Regions from separate parts of the Leucobacter sp. UCD-THU genome, predicted to be linked through region 2. Evidence: predicted binding sites of a transcription regulator. Region 2 holds the regulator's gene; each other region holds the start of a gene.

Evidence for each region. Region 2 encodes HrcA, which represses chaperone genes, less so after heat shock. Its sites were predicted from a motif close to TTNGCACTCGNNNNNNNCGAGTGCNAA; they were not measured.
Region 1: groL (chaperonin GroEL) is a predicted target of HrcA. The motif match lies at 4,541-4,567, and genes of this name have one in related genera.
Region 3: H490_RS19275 (Hsp20/alpha crystallin family protein) is a predicted target of HrcA. The motif match lies at 3,030-3,056, and genes of this name have one in related genera.

The regions. Positions count from the first base shown of each region.
Region 1 is NZ_KB714601.1:110,066-116,004, reverse strand. It holds gene H490_RS21640 (HtaA domain-containing protein) at 1-47, shown strand, start outside; gene H490_RS21635 (heme ABC transporter ATP-binding protein) at 167-979, opposite strand; gene H490_RS21630 (FecCD family ABC transporter permease) at 979-2,046, opposite strand; gene H490_RS21625 (heme/hemin ABC transporter substrate-binding protein) at 2,198-3,313, shown strand; gene H490_RS21620 (LytR C-terminal domain-containing protein) at 3,546-4,322, shown strand; gene groL (chaperonin GroEL) at 4,641-5,939, shown strand, end outside.
Region 2 is NZ_KB714604.1:367,472-373,410, forward strand. It holds gene lepA (translation elongation factor 4) at 1-286, shown strand, start outside; gene H490_RS32860 (DUF1990 family protein) at 297-1,154, shown strand; gene hemW (radical SAM family heme chaperone HemW) at 1,135-2,373, shown strand; gene hrcA (heat-inducible transcriptional repressor HrcA) at 2,545-3,582, shown strand; gene dnaJ (molecular chaperone DnaJ) at 3,653-4,750, shown strand; gene H490_RS29160 (16S rRNA (uracil(1498)-N(3))-methyltransferase) at 4,758-5,525, shown strand; gene H490_RS29165 (histidine triad nucleotide-binding protein) at 5,586-5,936, shown strand.
Region 3 is NZ_KB714599.1:397,915-403,853, forward strand. It holds gene H490_RS19255 (ABC transporter ATP-binding protein) at 1-479, shown strand, start outside; gene H490_RS19260 (ABC transporter permease) at 476-1,210, shown strand; gene H490_RS19265 (dihydrofolate reductase family protein) at 1,313-1,960, opposite strand; gene H490_RS19270 (hypothetical protein) at 2,184-2,411, shown strand; gene H490_RS19275 (Hsp20/alpha crystallin family protein) at 2,487-2,957, opposite strand; gene H490_RS19280 (bifunctional alpha,alpha-trehalose-phosphate synthase (UDP-forming)/trehalose-phosphatase) at 3,210-5,507, shown strand; gene H490_RS19285 (carboxylate-amine ligase) at 5,643-5,939, shown strand, end outside.

The DNA of each region.
Region 1 (5,939 bases), on a different contig from region 2:
CCGCCGCCGAGCGGGAGACCGACGGGAGCTCGTCGCCAGAGGCCTGATCGAGTCGGCCCATCTGTGCCGAGACGGCCCACGATTCACGCGAATCGTGGGCCGTCTCGGTGTTTTCGGGCCGACTCAATGATGCCGCGCAGGCCGGCTCAGCGGCGGGCCCGCCGCGTCAGAAGCGCCGCGGCAGCACGATGCCCCTGCCCGTGACGGGGTGGGGGATCACCTCGACGGGCGTCTGGTAGACGTCGCTGACCACCTCGGCCGTCAGCACCCGCTCCGGAGCGTCGCAGGCGATGATGCGGCCGTCGCGCAGCAGCGCGATCCGATCCGCGTACGCCCCGGCGAGATTGAGATCGTGCAGCACCACCAGCACCGCGTCGCCCGCACGCGCCCGCTCGCGGGCGATCCCGAGCACCGCCTCCTGGTGCCCCAGATCGAGGGCGGCCGTGGGCTCGTCGAGCATCAGCACCCCGGTGCGGCCGGCCATCACGCGGGCGAAACCGGCGCGGGCCCGCTCACCGCCCGACAGCGACGGAACGCGGCGGTTGCCGAGGTGCGCGATGTCGGCCGCGGCGATCGCCTCCGAGATCGCCGCGTTGTCGTCGTCCTCGAGCGGAGTGCGCCGCCACGGCGCCCGCCCCATCTCGACCACCTGATGCACGGTGAACGGGAACAACAGCTGGTTGTCCTGCAGCAGCACGCCCCGGCGCCGCGACAGCTCGGAGAGCGACCAGTCGCCGATCTCACGATCGCCGAATCGCACCGATCCGCGATCCGGAGCGACATCGCCCGACAGCACGCTCAGCAGTGTCGACTTGCCCGCCCCGTTCGGGCCGAGCAGCGCGAGCACCTCGCCCGCGCGCAGCTCGAGCGACACCGAGTCGAGCAGGGCGCGGCCGCCGCGCTCCAGGTGCACGGCCTCGGCCGCGCACACCGTCTCGCCGATCGTCGCGCGTTGCGGGATCTCGATGTGGCGGGCCATCAGCCCCACCCCCCGCTGCGCTTGCGCGTGCGACGCAGCAGCCAGAAGAAGAAGGGGCCGCCCACGAGCGCCGTGAGCATGCCGATGGGCATGTCGGCGTTCGGAACCACCGTGCGCGCCGCGAGGTCGGCGAGGGTGAGCAGCAGCGCGCCGCCCAGCGCCGACGCGGTGACGAGCGGCAGGTGGGCGGGGCCGAGGATCATGCGCATCAGGTGCGGGATCACGAGGCCCACGAACGAGATGATGCCCGCGAAGGCCACCGCCGCGCCGGTGAGCAGCGCCACGACGAAGATCATGCTGATGCGCAGCACTTCGACGTTCACGCCGAGATGACGCGCGTTGCGCTCGCCGAGCGACAGCAGATCGAGCTTGCGGGCCGCGAAGTACGCGGAGAGCAGGCCCACGGCGATGACGGGCGCGATGATCGCGACCTGCGACCAGCGGCTGCCCGCGAGACTGCCGAGCTGCCAGAAGACGATCTGCTCGCGCGACTGCGTATCGCCGAGGAAGGTGAGCAGTGCGATGCCGGCGCCCGCGATCGCGTTCACCGCGATACCGGTGAGCACCAGTGTGACGACCTCGGTGCGGCCCTCGGCCCGGCTCATCGCGTAGACCAGCAGCGTCGCGCCGAGGCCGGCCGCGAAGGCGAACACCGCCGTCGTCCACTCGCCGAACACCGTGACGCCGAAGACGATCGCGAGGCCCGCACCCACAGCCGCACCCGACGAGATGCCGATCACACCGGGCTCGGCGAGCGGGTTGCCGAAGATGGCCTGCATGAGCAGACCCGCGACGGCGAGGCCCGCCCCGATGAGCGCGGCGATCGCGACGCGCGGGAAGCGCACCGTCCACAGGGTCTGATCGCCCATGGGGTGGCTCGGCAGCGGCAGCCAGTCGATGCCGACGCGGTGCAGCAGCGACCCGAGCACCTCGAGCGGCGGGATGCCGAGCTGGCCCGTGCTGCCCGACAGCACGATCGACACGAGCAGCGCCACCGCGAGGGCCGCGAACAGGATGGTTTTCGTCGTCGCGCGACGAGATGTCGTGGCGGACGAGGAGACGGTCATGCGAGCTCGGAACACCTTTGCGTGGAACACGCGGCGAGCGCGGCTCGGCCGGTGTGGAATGGGGCGGATCTTCGAAGTCCAGTAATCATCATACCTAGCTTGGGTTAGGCTAAACCCCGGTATTCAACGGATGAATGAGGAGCGCCGTCGTATGAAGTTGGGATCGAAGCGCGGGATCGCCGCGCTCGCGCTCGTCGTGCTGCTCGGGATCGGTGCGACGGGGTGCCAGAGCGGCTCCCACCACGGCGGTTCGGCCGCGGCCGAACCCGTCGAGCTGCCGCCCCTGAGCGAGATCACCCCGCTCGAGGACCCCACCGCCTACGAGGGGCCCACGACCGCGCTGGTCGGCGGTCCCAGCATCCCACCGCTCGCGGAGGAGCCCGAGCAGCAGCTGCCCGCCACCGTCACCTCGCACGACAACTCGGGCGACACCGAGGTGACCGTGACCGACAACTCGCGCATCGTGCCGCTCTCGCTCAGCGGCTCGATCGGCGAGCTCGTCTACGCGTTCGGCCTCGCCGACCGCATCGTCGGCCGCGACATCTCTACGAGCTTCCCAGGCTCGGACGACATTCCCGTGGTCACGAAGGACGGCCACTCGATCGACGCCGAGGGCGTCCTCGCGCTCAACCCCAGTCTCATCATCACCGACGGCAGCATCGGCCCGACCGACGTCGTGCTGCAGCTGCGGGAGGCCGGCATCCCCGTCGTCACCGTCGATCGCGCCGTCGACGCCGAGAGCAGCTTCGCCACCGCGCAGCAGGTGGCCGACGCGCTGGGCGTCGGAGCCGCCGCCCCCGATCTCATCGACTCGCTGGGCCAGGCCATCGCCGACAAGGAGGCCGAGGTGCAGCGGCTGCTGCCGGCCGACGAGTCGAAGCTGCCGCGCGTCGCCTTCCTCTACGTGCGCGGCACCGCAGGCGTCTTCTACCTCTTCGGCGAGGGCAGCGGCATCGACTCGCTCATCCGCTCGGTCGGCGCCGTCGACGTGGCCGCCGAGATCGGCTGGGTCGGCGAGAAGCCCATGACCGAGGAGGCGCTGATCGCGATGAACCCCGACATCATCATCGTGATGACGAAGGGACTCGAGAGCGCCGGCGGCGTCGACGGCCTGCTGCAGGCGCAGCCGAGCATCGCCCTCACCGAGGCCGGGCAGCACCGGCGCATCATCGACGTCGACGACTCCGTGCTGTTCGCGGGCGGCACCCGCATCCCGGACGTCATCGACGGGCTCGCGCGCGCCATCTACGCGCCCGACTCGCTGTAGGCGCCGCGAAGCGTCGCCGCGAGCGGCGGCTCAGGGTCGCGCCTCGTGCCTGAGGAACTGTCAGGAAGCGGCAGGGTACTCTAGTGTGTGTCTCAGCCGGATCGGACGTGGTTCCGCCATCCTGCGCGAGGTGCGGGCCGCAGGATCTCGTCGGGAGATCGCGGGGTTCGCGAGTTCGCGCGAACCGACGCGAGCTGAACTGAAGCAGGTGGACGACCGAACGGGAGCAGGGTTGGCGCAGAAGAACGAAGGCACGAGCACGCCTCGTGGCGCGCGCCAGCACTACCCCGAGGATCGCTTCGACCGCATACCCCGCAGCGGTCGCGTCGGCGCCCACCGCATCACGGCCCGGCCCCGGTACGTCTGGCAGTACCTGGTCGCCGCCCTGCTCGGCTTCGCCCTGCTCACCACCGTCGGAATCGCGATCGTGAGCGGGCTCGGCAACATCGGCAAGTTCACCGGCGACCGGCCCGCGACGACGTCGAACGCGCCCAGCACGCCCGACGCGGTGCTCGACCCCACGGCCACCGTCGCCGTGCTCAACGGCACCGAGATCCCGAATCTCGCCGCCGCGCTCGACCAGCTCATCACGCAGCAGCAGTGGGGCACCATCCTGTTCAGCGGCAGCGCCGCGGCGAGCGACGTGCAGATCTCGGCGGTCTTCTACTCCGACTCGGCCGATGAGTCGGCTGCAGCCGGCCTCGCGGCCGAGCTGGGCGGCATCTCGACGTACCAGACCGAGGAGTACCAGCAGTACGGCGCACGCCTCATCGTGCTGCTCGGCGCCGACTACGCCGGCCCCGGTCTCGACGAGGCGCAGGCGCTGACCGGCGGATCCGCCCCCGCAGAGGAGGTGCAGATCGACCCCGAGACGGGCTACCAGATCGACCCGACGACCGGGCAGCTCATCGATCCCGCCACCGGCTGGCTGATCGATCCCGACACGGGCTGGCCCGTCGATCCGGAGACCGGCGCGCCGGTCGATCCCGCGACCCTGCCCGCGGAGTGAGCCCGGCGGGCGAGACCGCCCTCCGCTCGCGCGTACCCGCGCTCCCTGCTTGATCCGCGCACTCGTGGCGGCTTCGCGCTCAGGTTTCCCTGTGTGTGCGGCTTCCCCGTGCGCTCGCATGCAGGGTGCCCCGTGCGCGCACGGGGTCCACTCGGCTGTGTTCGCTCCTCGCGAGCATCCCTGCTTGCACTCGCCATGCTTGAGTGCCAAGATTGGTGTTAGCAGTCGATTCGGCTGAGTGCTAAACATCCGTGCGTCGGTGCCCGGCGCCGGCACGGAGCCCACCATCAGTAAAGACGTCCGGGAGGGGCGAAATACATGGCAAAGATCATTGCATTTGATGAGGAAGCGCGTCGTGGGCTCGAGCGGGGTCTCAACACCCTCGCCGACGCCGTCAAGGTGACGCTCGGCCCGCGCGGCCGCAACGTCGTCCTCGAGAAGAAGTGGGGCGCCCCCACCATCACCAACGACGGCGTCTCGATCGCCAAGGAGATCGAGCTCGACGATCCCTACGAGAAGATCGGCGCCGAGCTCGTCAAGGAGGTCGCCAAGAAGACCGACGACGTCGCGGGCGACGGCACCACCACCGCCACCGTGCTCGCTCAGGCGCTCGTGCGCGAGGGCCTCCGTAACGTCGCCGCCGGCAGCGACCCGATCGCCATCAAGAAGGGCATCGAGAAGGCCGTCGCCGCCGTGTCGGCCAAGCTCCTCGAGAACGCGAAGGAGATCGAGACCACCGACGAGATCGCCGCCACCGCCTCGATCTCGGCTGCCGACGAGCAGATCGGCCAGCTCATCGCCGAGGCCATCGACAAGGTCGGCAAGGAGGGCGTCGTCACCGTCGAGGAGTCGAACACCTTCGGCACCGAGCTCGAGCTGACCGAGGGCATGCGCTTCGACAAGGGCTACCTCTCGGCCTACTTCGTCACCGACGCCGATCGCCAGGAGGCGGTCTTCGAGGATCCCTACATCCTCATCGTCAACAGCAAGGTCTCGAACATCAAGGACCTGCTCCCCGTCGTCGATCCCGTGATCCAGTCGGGCAAGCAGCTCCTCATCATCGCCGAGGATGTCGAGGGCGAGGCGCTCGCGACGCTCGTGCTCAACAAGATCCGCGGCATCTTCAAGTCGGCCGCCGTCAAGGCTCCCGGCTTCGGCGACCGCCGCAAGGCCATGCTGCAGGACATCGCGATCCTCACCGGCGGCACCGTCATCTCCGAGGAGGTCGGCCTCAAGCTCGAGAACGCCACCCTCGACATGCTCGGCAGCGCCCGCAAGGTCATCATCACCAAGGACGAGACCACCATCGTCCAGGGTGGCGGCGACGAGGAGCAGATCCAGGGCCGCGTGGCTCAGATCCGCCGCGAGATCGAGTCGACCGACAGCGATTACGACCGCGAGAAGCTGCAGGAGCGCCTCGCCAAGCTCGCCGGTGGCGTCGCCGTCATCAAGGCCGGCGCCGCGACCGAGGTCGAGCTCAAGGAGCGCAAGCACCGCATCGAGGACGCCGTGCGCAACGCGAAGGCGGCCGTCGAGGAGGGCGTGCTGCCCGGCGGCGGTGTCGCGCTGATCCAGGCCGGCAAGGACGTGTTCGACTCGCTCGAGCTCTCGGCCGAC
Region 2 (5,939 bases):
GATGGCCGAGCGGCTGCGCAAGCTGATTCCGCGCCAGCAGTTCGAGGTGCCCATCCAGGCCGCGATCGGCGCGCGCGTCATCGCCCGCGAGACCATCCGCGCGATCCGGAAGGACGTGCTCGCCAAGTGCTACGGCGGCGACATCAGCCGCAAGCGCAAGCTGCTCGAGAAGCAAAAGGAGGGCAAGAAGCGCATGAAGATGGTGGGCCGCGTCGAAGTGCCGCAGGAGGCCTTCATCGCCGCGCTCTCGGGCGATGTCGACGGCAAGGAAACCGCGAAGAAGTAAGGGGCGGACGATGAGCAACGAGCAGCCCGCGCGGCGCAGCAGCCACATCGAGATGCCGGTCGCCTACGCGGCGGTGGGGGCTTCGAAGGCCCCCGATCTGCTGCGCTTCCCGCCGGAGGGCACCACGCCCTACGAGGAGTCGCTGCGCCTGGGCAGCGGGCAGGAGCGCTACCTGCTGGCGTCGAGCCTGCTGATGACCTGGGGTGCGCAGCGCGGCAGCGGCGTCGCCGTCGCCGATGTGGTGCGCGGTTCGGGTGCGCGCTACGCCGGGGTGAGTTTCGACGACGGCGGCCAGCCGCAGGCCGCCGGCGAGGTCGAGGAGCAGTTCGGCCCCGACGGAGAGCCGTACCTGGTGGCCGGCACCACGGCCGTGCTGCACGCGCCGGGGCAGGATCCGCGCAGCGTGCTCATCGTCTACACCGTCGATGAGGAGCGGCGCTCGGGCTTCGCCTGGGGCACCTGCGATGAGGCGGGCGCCGTGGGCGAGCAGCTCTTCACGATCGAGCATCGTGACGACGACACCGTCTGGGCGGTGGCGCGCGGTTTCCTCGCAGCGCCGAAGAGCGGCCTGCTCGGTCTCAAGGCGCGCGCCGATCTGCGCGTCGCCGTCGAGGCCGTGAAGGCGCAGCTCGCGGCGCTCGCACCGGGTGCGGCGCCGGTCGCGGATCTCGCCGGGCCCGCCGCCATCGCAGCGGATCCGGGCACTCCGGCCGATCCCGCCGGCGAGCCCGAGCCCGCCGGCGAAGCGGCCCCCGAGCCCGACGCCGAAGCCTCTGACTCCGCCGCCGATGCCCCGGCCGCCGTCGCCCCCGAGGTCGCGGACCGAGACAGCGCGGATGCGGGTGACGATGCCGAGCATTCTGCCTGAGGGCGATCCCGCCCCGGCTGACGGTTCGCTGCCCTCCGGCGTCGCCGACGGCGCCGAAGAGCGGCGCTTCGGCGTCTACGTGCACGTGCCCTACTGCCGGGTGCGCTGCGGGTACTGCGACTTCAACACCTACACGGCGAGCGAGCTCGGCGGCACCCGCCGCGACGACTACGCCGGCCAGGTGCAGCGCGAACTGGCCTTCGGCGCGGAGGTGCTGCGGCGGACGGGGGTGCCGGATCGCCGGGCGTCCACGGTCTTCTTCGGCGGGGGCACGCCCACGCTGCTGCCCGCGAGCGATCTCGCGGCGATGCTCGGCCGGATCCGCGATGAGTGGGGTCTCGAGCCCGGGGCCGAGGTGACGACCGAGGCGAACCCCGATTCGGTCGACGCGGCCTACCTCGCGACCCTCGCGGAGGCGGGGTTCACCCGCGTCAGCTTCGGCATGCAGTCGGCGGTGCCGCACGTGCTCGCCACGCTCGACCGCACGCACACGCCCGAGCGGATCCCGCTCGTGACGCGGTGGGCGCGCGAGGCGGGACTGCAGGTGAGCGTCGACCTGATCTACGGCACGCCGGGGGAGTCGCTCGCCGACTGGGAGCGCTCGATCGACGCGGCGCTCGCGACCGACCCCGATCACATCTCGGCCTACGCCCTGATCGTGGAGGCGGGCACGAAGCTCGCGGCGCAGATCCGGCGCGGCGAGGTGCCGGAGCCCGACGAGGACCTGCACGCCGAGATGTACGAGCTCGCCGACGCCCGCTTCGCCGCCGCGGGCTTCTCCTGGTACGAGATCAGCAACTGGTCGCGCACCCCCCAGACCCGCTCGCGGCACAACCTCTCGTACTGGACGGGCGAGGACTGGTGGGCGGCCGGCCCTGGCGCCCACAGCCACATCGGCGGCGTGCGCTGGTGGAACGTGAAGCACCCCGGCGCCTACGCCCAGCGCATCGAGGCGGGGATCTCGCCGGCGCACGCGCGCGAGACGCTGAGCGAGGACGCGCGCCGCGAGGAGCGCGTGCTGCTGGAGACGCGGATCGCCGACGGTCTGCCCGCCGAGGTGCTGCGGCCCGATGAGCGCCGCGCGATCCCGCAGCTCATCGCCGACGGGCTCATCGACGGCCGGGCCGCGATCGCCGGGCCGGGGCGGATCGCGCGCGTGGTGCCCACGCTGCGCGGTCGCCTGCTCGCCGACACTGTCGTGCACCGCCTCCTCGGCTGACGGTCCTGATCGGCTTCCGACGGCTCGGGGGTCGCGGCCGGTCCCTGCCGCTTCCCGCCGCACCCGCGTGCTGGGTTTCGCCGACGGCGTGATTCGCTGCCGGCAGCGCGGTGCGGCCTGCGATAGACTTGGCACTCTGAGTTGGCGAGTGCCAAGAAGGAGAGGCGTCACATGGTGTCGGAGCGCAGCCTGGCGGTGCTGCACGCGATCGTGAGCGACTACGTCTCCTCCAATGAGCCCGTCGGATCCAAGGCGATCGTCGACCGCCACAGCTTCGGCGTCTCCGCCGCCACGATCCGCAACGACATGGCGCTGCTCGAAGAGGACGAGCTGATCGCCCAGCCCCACACCTCCTCCGGGCGCGTGCCCACCGACAAGGGCTACCGGCTCTACGTCGACACGCTCGCGACGATCCGCCCGGTCAGCGCGGCGCAGCGATCCGCCATCGAGCGCTTCCTGGGCGAGTCGAGCGACCTCGACGACGTGATGGCCCGCACCGTGCGGCTGCTCGCGCAGCTCACCAACCAGGTGGCCGTCGCCCAGTACCCGTCGCTGCGGCGCACAGTGGTGCGCCACATCGATCTCGTCGCGGTCGGCGAGGACCGGGTGCTGTGCGTGCTCATCCTCGGCAGCGGCGTCGTCGAGCAGCAGGTGGCGTGGCTGCCGGCCTCGCAGGTGACCGAGGCCTGGGTGCACGGTCTCAGGCAGCGGATCGCCGAGGCCGCGGTGGGATCCGACGTGGAGACGGCCGTCGCCGCCGTGACGGGCCTCGTCGAAGGCGTCGACGGCTGGGCGCAGCCCGCCGAGGCGGAGCTGGTGCGCCGGGTGCTCTCGGTGGTGGCCAGCCAGCTGCAGGCCAACCGCAGCGAGCGCATCGCCGTGGCCGGAGCGGCCAACCTGTCGCGGCCAGGCGAGTTCGCGGGCTCGCTGCCCGCGGTGCTGGAGGCGATCGAGGAGCAGGTGGTGCTGCTGCGGCTGTTCGGCGAACTCGCCCGTGACGGCCGCGACGTCGCCGCGTCGATCGGCCGCGAGAACGCCCCCTACGGCCTCGCGGCCACCTCGGTGATCGCGTCCAGCTACGAGCAGGAGGCCGACTCGGTCTCGCGTCTCGGCGTGCTGGGGCCCCTGCGCATGGACTACGCCGGCAACATCGCGGCCGTGCGCGCGGTCGCCCGCTATCTCAACCGCTTCCTGGGCGAGGAGCAGTAGCTCGGCGGGGCGCCCGCCCCGTCTCGCCCGGTCGTCATTTTCACCGAACAACACCCCTGAGGAGCACAACGTGGCCGACCACTACGAGACCCTCGGCGTGCCGCGCGAGGCGACGCCCGAAGACATCAAGAAGGCCTACCGCCGGCTCGCGCGCGAGCTGCACCCCGACGTGAACCCGAGCGACGACGCCGCAGAGCGCTTCAAGGACGTCACCCACGCCTACGACGTGCTGAGCGACCCCGAGCAGCGGCAGCGCTACGACATGGGAGGCGGCCAGGGCGGCGCCGCCGGCTTCGGCGACATCTTCGAGACCTTCTTCGGGGGAGGCTTCGGCGGCGCGCAGCGCGGCCCCCGCCCCCGCTCCGAGCGCGGCGACGACGCGATGATCCGCGTCGACGTCTCCCTCGAAGACGTGATCTTCGGCGTGCAGCGCGACATCACGGTCAACACGGCCGTGCTGTGCGAGGTCTGCCAGGGCAGCTGCTGCCAGCCGGGCACCCATCCGGTGACGTGCGACGTGTGCGGCGGCCAGGGCCAGGTGCAGCGCCAGGTGCGCTCGCTGTTCGGCAACGTCGTGACGATGCACCCCTGCGGCAGCTGCCACGGCTACGGCACGGTCATCGAGCACCCCTGCGTGGAGTGCGGCGGCAAGGGCCGCGTGCGCGAGCGCCGCACGATCCCCGTCGACATCCCCTCGGGCATCGACACCGGCACGCGCCTGCAGATGCGCGGCGGCGGCGAGGTCGGCCCGGGCGGCGGTCCCAACGGCGACCTGTTCATCGAGTTCCGCGTGATGCACCACGACGTGTTCAGCCGAGACGGCAACGACCTGCTCTGCACGATGCAGGTCTCGATGACCGACGCGGTGCTCGGCACCGCGGCGAAGCTGCAGGCGCTCGACGGCGAGGTGGAGGTCGAGGTCGCACCGGGCACCCAGTCGGGCGACGTGCTCACGGTGCGCGGGCGCGGCATCCAGGCGCTGCGCAGCACGAACCGCGGCGACCTCAAGATCGCCGTGCAGGTGAACACCCCCACCAAGCTGTCGAAGCGGGAGCAGGATCTCGTGCGCCAGCTCGCCTCGCTGCGCAGCGACGAGCCGCCGCACCTCGGCGAGTTCCAGCAGGGCTTCTTCGGCAAGCTGCGCGACCGTTTCTTCCGCCAGGGGTAAGCGGTCGATGGCCAACCTCTACTACCGCGAGGATCTCGCGGCGGGGCAGCTCGCACCGGGCGCGCTCGTCGAGGTGACGGGCGACGAGGCGCGCCACGCGGTGCGGGTGAGCCGGCTGCGCCAGGGGGAACGGATCCTCCTGGGCGACGGCGCAGGCACTCTCGGCGCGGGGGTGGCCGAGCAGGTGGCGAAGGATCGTTTCGCCGTGCGCATCGAGCGGGTGGAGGCGGCGCCCGAGCCGACGCAGCGCCTCGTGCTCGTGCAAGCGCTCGCCAAGGGCGACCGCGACGAGCGCGCGGTCGAGCAGGCCACCGAGTTCGGCGTCGACGAGATCGTGCCCTGGCAGGCTGCGCGATCGGTGTCGCGCTGGGATGGCGCGGGCGGCTCCGAGAAGTCGGCGAAGGGCGTCGCGAAGTGGGCGCGGGTCGCGCGCGAGGCGTCCAAGCAGTCGCTGCGGGCGCGCGTGCCGCGGGTGGCGCCACCCGTGTCGCTCGATGATCTGTGCCGCATGGCGACGGAGGCCGACGCGGAGGTCGTGGCGCTGCATCCGCGGAGCGGGCGGCGCCTCGTGGCGTGGGCCGGGGGAGCGGCGGCCCGCTCGGCGCAGCGGATCGTGCTCGTCGTGGGCCCCGAGGGCGGCTTCGCCGATGGCGAGCTCGACGCGCTCGAGGCGGCCGGCGCGAGTGTGCTCGTGCTCGGGGACACGGTGCTGCGCACATCGTCGGCCGGCCCGGCAGCGCTCGCGGTGCTCGGCGCGGCCCTCGGGCGCTGGTAGCGCGTGCGAGTGTCGGCGGCGCACGCCCGGCTCTCGGCGGCGCGGCGTTAGACTGGACCCATGGCACAGGACACCATCTTCGGCAAGATCGCCTCCGGCGAGATCCCGGTCGAGATCCTCGCGGAGACCGAGCGCGTCATCGCGTTCCCCGACATCGCGCCGCAGGCGCCGGTGCACATCCTCGTGATCCCCAAGACCTCGCAGTACGAGAACGTCGCCGAGCTCGCGGCGGCCGATCCCGAGCTGCTCGCCGAGATGATCGCCGTCGCGAAGCGCCTCGCCGACGAGCGCGCGAACGGCGAGTTCAGGATCATCTTCAACAACGGGGCGAGCGCGGGTCAGACGGTGTTCCACGTGCACGCGCACGTGCTCGCCGGCGAGTTCGAGGAGCGCTCGCTCATTGGATCCTAGAGA
Region 3 (5,939 bases), on a different contig from region 2:
GCGATACCGAGCGCGTGATCGAGCTGGTCGGCCTGGGCGGCCACGCGAAGCGACAAGTCGAGGCGTTGAGCGGCGGGCAGCGCAACCGGGTCTCGCTGGCTGCAGCGCTGCTCGGGTCGCCCGACGTGGTCGTGCTGGACGAGCCCACCGTCGGCCTCGACCCCGTGCTCCGGGTCGAGCTGTGGGATCTCTTCCGAGAGCTCGCGGCCACCGGCACCACCCTCCTCGTCAGCAGTCACGTGATGGACGAGGCGCTGCGCTGCGACCGCCTGCTGCTGATGCGCGAGGGCCGCATCATCGCCGACACCTCGCCCGCCGACCTGCTCGAGCGGACCGGCACGACCGACCCCGAGGCCGCGTTCCTCGCGATCGTCGCGACACAGGGCGGCGCGCCCGCGCGGCCTCCGGCTGCGGCGTCCCACCACGGGAGGCACGAGGCCGCCGACCCCGCAGAGGCTTCGAAGGAGGGTACGGGATGACCCTCACCCGCACCCTTGCCACCGCCGGCCGCGTGCTGCGGCAGCTCGGTCACGACCCGCGATCCATCGCTCTGCTGCTGCTCATGCCGAGCCTGCTCGTCGGCCTCTTCGCGTGGCTGCTCGACGAACAGGAGGGGGCGTTCGAGCAACTCGGCGGGCCGATCCTGGCTCTGTTCCCCTTCATCCTCATGTTCATCATCACGTCGGTGACCACCCTGCGGGAGCGCCGATCCGGCACGCTCGAACGGCTGATGACCACACCCCTCGGCAAGGGCGACTTCATCGCGGGCTACGCGCTCGCGTTCGGCCTCGCCGCCGCCGTGCAGGCGGTGATCACGGTCGGCTTCGCGGTGGTCGTGTGCGGGCTCGAGGTCGACGGTCCGATCTGGCAGCTGGGGCTCGTCGCCGTGCTCGACGCCCTGCTCGGCACCGGGCTCGGGCTGCTCGCCAGCGCCTTCGCCCGCACGGAGTTCCAGGCGGTGCAGTTCATGCCGGTGCTCGTCTTCCCGCAGATCCTGCTCGGCGGACTGCTGATGCCGCGAGATCGCATGCCCGACCCGCTGCACGCGGTCTCGGACTGGCTGCCCCTCAGCTACGCGATCGACGCGGTAAACGCGGTGACCCGCGGCGACGTGGGTTGGGAGCTGGGCGGGCCGCTGATCGTGATCGGCGCAGTGACGCTGGCCGCGCTCAGTCTGGCCGCGCTGACCCTGCGCCGACGCACGCCGTAGAGCGAGCGGCACTGCGGCACGGCGGCGCGGCCGCGCTGCAGCCGGGCGCCCCGGCGGACCGCCCAGCAGCGCCCTGCGCAGCCGGGTCCCCGAGGCGCCGGGTTACGACCCCGTGCTCCTCCGGTTCCAGAGCTGATGCGTGAGACCGCTCGAACTGCTGACCGACTCGAGGGTGAAGCGATCCTCGAAGCCCGTGACATCGTGCCACAGGCTCACCCCGCGCCCCAGTGTGATCGGCACGATCACCAGGTGCATGAAGTCGATGAGATCTGCGCGCAGGAACTGCCGCACGGTGGTCGGGCCGCCCCCGATGCGCACGTCGAGGCCGTCCGCGGCCTCCTTCGCCCGGCGCAGCACCTCTTCGGGGGTGTCGTCGACGAAGTGGAAGCTCGTGCCGTTCTCGAACACCATCTGCTCGCGCGGGTGGTGGGTGAGTACGAAGCAGGGCGTCTTGAAGGGCGGTTGCTCGCCCCACCAGCCGCGCCAGCCGTCGTCCGGCCAGGGCCCCTGCTGCGGGCCGAACTTGCGGCGGCCCATGATCTCGGCGCCGATGCCCTGTCCCCACATGCTGAACAGCGCCCGGTCGAGGGTGACCGGCTCCTGCACCCGGTGCACCCCCTCGATGACGCGGCCGTCGAACCACCCGAAGAGACGGCTGGCGTCTCCGATCGGCTGATCGAACGTCACGTACTCTCCGGCCGAGTAGCCGTCGAGCGATACGAACTGATTGTGCACGCGAGTGCGGACCATGACCCCTCCAGAGGCTCGTGCGATCCCGAGCCGATCCCGGGTCGTGGGTGTCGGGCGGTTGCCGTCGCCAGGCGAATCCCCGAAGCCCGGTGCGAACCGGGGGTCGTGTGCTCGGGTGGCGCACTCGCAGGTTAGATGATCGTGCCCGGTCGCGCCACCCCTGGAAAGCCCGGCGCCGCTGGCGCAGTCTGGAGAGACGACGCATCATGAGGAGGAGGGCACCATGGACGAGCAGATGCCGCGCGCGGTCGAGGAGGGTGCCGAGCGCGCCGAGGAGGTCGTCGAGAAGACGAACACCGGATCGGACGCCGAGTCGGCGGCCGGGGCGGGCGGTGAGCCCGGTGGCGAGCCGTCCCAGGAGACGGGGCGGGGCGAGGTGGACGCCGCCCGCGACGTCACCGACGACGAGCGATGGCAGCAGCCGCAGGAGCCTCGGACCACCGTCGACTGACCGCCGCTGAACGACGAGGGCTCCGCGTCCGCTCGAAGAGAGCGGGCGCGGAGCCCTCGTTCGTGTGCGTCGCGCTTAGGCCGGACTGTTCTCCAGCTGCGCGGGGGTGGGATCGGAGGCCTGAATGGTCTGCGGCGTCTCGCCGGCTCCGCCGGTCATGACCTCCACCTTGCGCGGCTTCGCGCGCTCGCTGACCGGGATCGTGACGCACAGGACCCCGTTGTCGTAGCTGGCGCTGATGCGTTCGGTGTCGATGCCCTGGCCCAGGCTCAGCTGGCGCAGGAAGCTGCCGGCGGTGCGCTCGCGGGTGATCCACTTCACGTTCTCGGCGTCGGGCAGGGTGCGCTCGGCTCGGATCGTGAGGAGCTGCCCGTCCACGTCGATGTCGACGGAGCCGGGATCCATGCCGGGGAGGTCTGCCGTCAGCAGGTAGTGGTCGCCATCGCGATAGAGATCCATCGGCATCTGCCGGGGGCCGCGGAGCGGTTCGCTGAGCAGCACGTCGGCGAGGCGTTCCACGTCGCGGAGGGGGTTGTAGCTTGCCATGTTCGCACCTTTCTCTCATCTGGCGATACGGAGTTCGAAAGTTGAGTCGATGCGACTCAACCTGCTTGTAGATTAGCACTCTCGAGGTGGGAGTGCTAAGAGGCGTTCGCTGAGGGCAAACGAGCCGGCGGGTGAGGACGGATCCTCTCCCGGGTGCGTGGGCGCCTATCATCGCGCGATCCTGAGCCGCAATGGGCAGCGAACCGTGACCCGCGCTCGTTAGACTGCGAACACAGAGTCGCAGGGGGTGCCATGACCGAAATGCAGGACATGACGGGCGGTCGCGAGCTCGTCATGGTTTCCAATCGACTTCCCGTCGACCGCGTGGTCGCGAGCGACGGATCGACCTCCTGGCGCACCTCGCCCGGGGGGCTCGTCACCGCCGTCGCGCCCATCGTCGAGCAGCTCGGCTGCCTCTGGGTCGGGTGGGTCGGCGCCGCCGACGAGCAGCTCGAGCCCTTCGAGATCGGATCGATGCGCCTCGCCCCCGTCGAACTCAGCGAAGACGACATCGAGTTCTACTACGAGGGCTTCTCGAACGGCACGCTGTGGCCGCTCTACCACGACGTGATCGCGCGCCCCGACTTCCACCGCGTGTGGTGGGACCGCTACCGTCGGGTGAACCAGCGGTTCGCGGAGCGCGTCGCCGAGCAGGCCGCCCGGGGAGCGATCGTGTGGGTGCACGACTACCAGCTGCAGCTCGTGCCCGCCATGCTGCGCGAACTGCGCCCCGACCTCACGATCGCGTTCTTCCTGCACATCCCGTTCCCGCCGAGCCGCCTCTTCGCACAGCTGCCGTGGCGCAAGAGCGTCGTCGAGGGGCTGCTCGGCGCCGACGTGATCGGGTTCCAGCAGGTCACCGACGCGGTCGCCTTCCGCATGACCGCCGAGCGCTTCACCCGCGTGCCCGCCCTCGGCAATACGATCGTCGTACCCGGCACCGCCGACCATCCGTCGCGCACGGTGCTCGCCCAGGAGTTCCCGATCTCGATCGACGCCGCAGCCTTCGCCGAGGTCGCCGCCCGCCCCGAGATCCAGCAGCGCGCGCGGGAGATCCGCGCCGAGCTCGGCAACCCCAAGACGGTCATGCTGGGCGTCGACCGGCTCGACTACACGAAGGGCATCCGCCACCGCCTCAAGGCGTTCGACGAGCTGCTCGGCGACGGTGAGATCGACCCCGCCGACATCGTGTTCGTGCAGGTCGCGAGCCCGAGCCGCGAACGCGTCGACGCCTACCGGCAGCTGCGTGACGAGGTCGAGCTCACGGTGGGGCGCATCAACGGCGAGCACGGCTCGATCGGGCACGCGCCGCTCGTCTACCTGCACCGCGGACACACCCGCGACGAGATGGTGGCCCTCTACCTCGCGGCCGACGTGCTGCTCGTCACACCGCTGCGCGACGGCATGAACCTCGTGGCGAAGGAGTACGTGGCGTGCCGGGCCGACGAGCAAGGGGTGCTGGTGCTGAGCGAGTTCGCGGGCGCGGCCGACGAACTGCGCGACGCGCTGCTCGTCAACCCCCACGACATCGAGGGGCTCAAAGCCGCGATCGTGCGCGCCGCGCACATGCCGCGCGAGGAGCAGCGCCGACGGATGCGCTCGCTGCGGCGCACCGTCTACGACAACGACGTGGCGCATTGGGCGACGGGCTACCTGGGCGCGGTTCGCGCGGCCGCCGAGTCGCAGCGCCCCAGCCAGACCGGGCACCGCACCGAGCCGATCCAGGTCAGCACGGCGTTCGTGCCGCGCAGCATCGACGACCGGGTGCGGCGCCTCGCCGCGCTCCCGCAGCTCATCGTGGCGAGCGACTTCGACGGCACGCTCGCGCCCATCGTGCCCCGGCCGCAGGACGCGCGGATCCTGCCCCGGGCGCGTCAAGCGCTCGAGGTGCTGCGCAGCGCGCCCGACACCTACGTCGCGGTGCTGACGGGCCGCTCGCTCGAGGGGCTCGCCGAGACCGGACTGCAGAGCGAGGGCTGGATCGTGTCGGGCTCGCACGGCTCCGAGCTGACGGGGCTCGACGTCGGCGCCGTCGCCGGCGCCGGGGAGGCGCCGCCGCTCGGCAGCCCGCTCACCGATGAGGAGCACGAGCGCCTGCAGCGGATCGCGCGCCGCTTCGAGCGCGTGCTGGGCGGCGAGCCGGGGGTGCGTCTGGAGCGCAAGCCGTTCGGGATCGCGGTGCACACGCGCCAGGTGGCCGATTCCGAGCAGGCGGACGAGCTGATGGCCGCCGCCGTCGAGCTGGGGCTCGCGGCCGAGATGCACGTGCGCGAGGGCAAGCAGGTGCGCGAGTTCTCGGTGCGCGACTCGAACAAGGGATCGGTGCTGCGCAGCATCCGCGCGGCACTGCCGAACGCGCCCGTGCTGTTCCTCGGCGACGACGTCACCGACGAGGACGTGTTCACCTCGCTGGGCCACGACGACCTGGGCATCAAGGTGGGAGACGGCGCGACGGCCGCGGTGGAGCGCGTGCCGGATCCCGAGACCGCCACGGCGGTGCTCGCGCTGCTCGCCGAACTGCGCACCGGCATCATCATCGGCTCCGAGTAAGCCCGGCTTCGGGTCACGGCCGCCTATCGGTTGTCCGCCTGCGAAATCAACCCCGGTGACACCGCGCCCCGGGCGCTCTACGCTCGAACTCCAAGCCGGGGCGCGCCGCGCCGGCTGAACGCGAAGGAGGGCCACATGGCAGCCGATGAGTTCCGCAGCTTCGGGGTCGAGGAAGAATACCTGCTGCTCGACGTCGAACACGGCGCCCCGACCGACCTCGCCGCCGAGCTCGTGCGCTCGGCTCCGAACTCGGTGGCTCCCGCCGAGCGCGAATTCTTCTCGAGTCAGCTCGAAACCGCCACCCCGGTGTGCCGCACCGCCGAGGAAGCGCTCGACACGCTCACGGGCTTTCGCAGCGCGCTGTCGCGTGAGGCCGCGGATCGCGGCATCGTGCTGGCAGGCAGCGGCCTGCCGCCCGTCGGCGGCGACGCG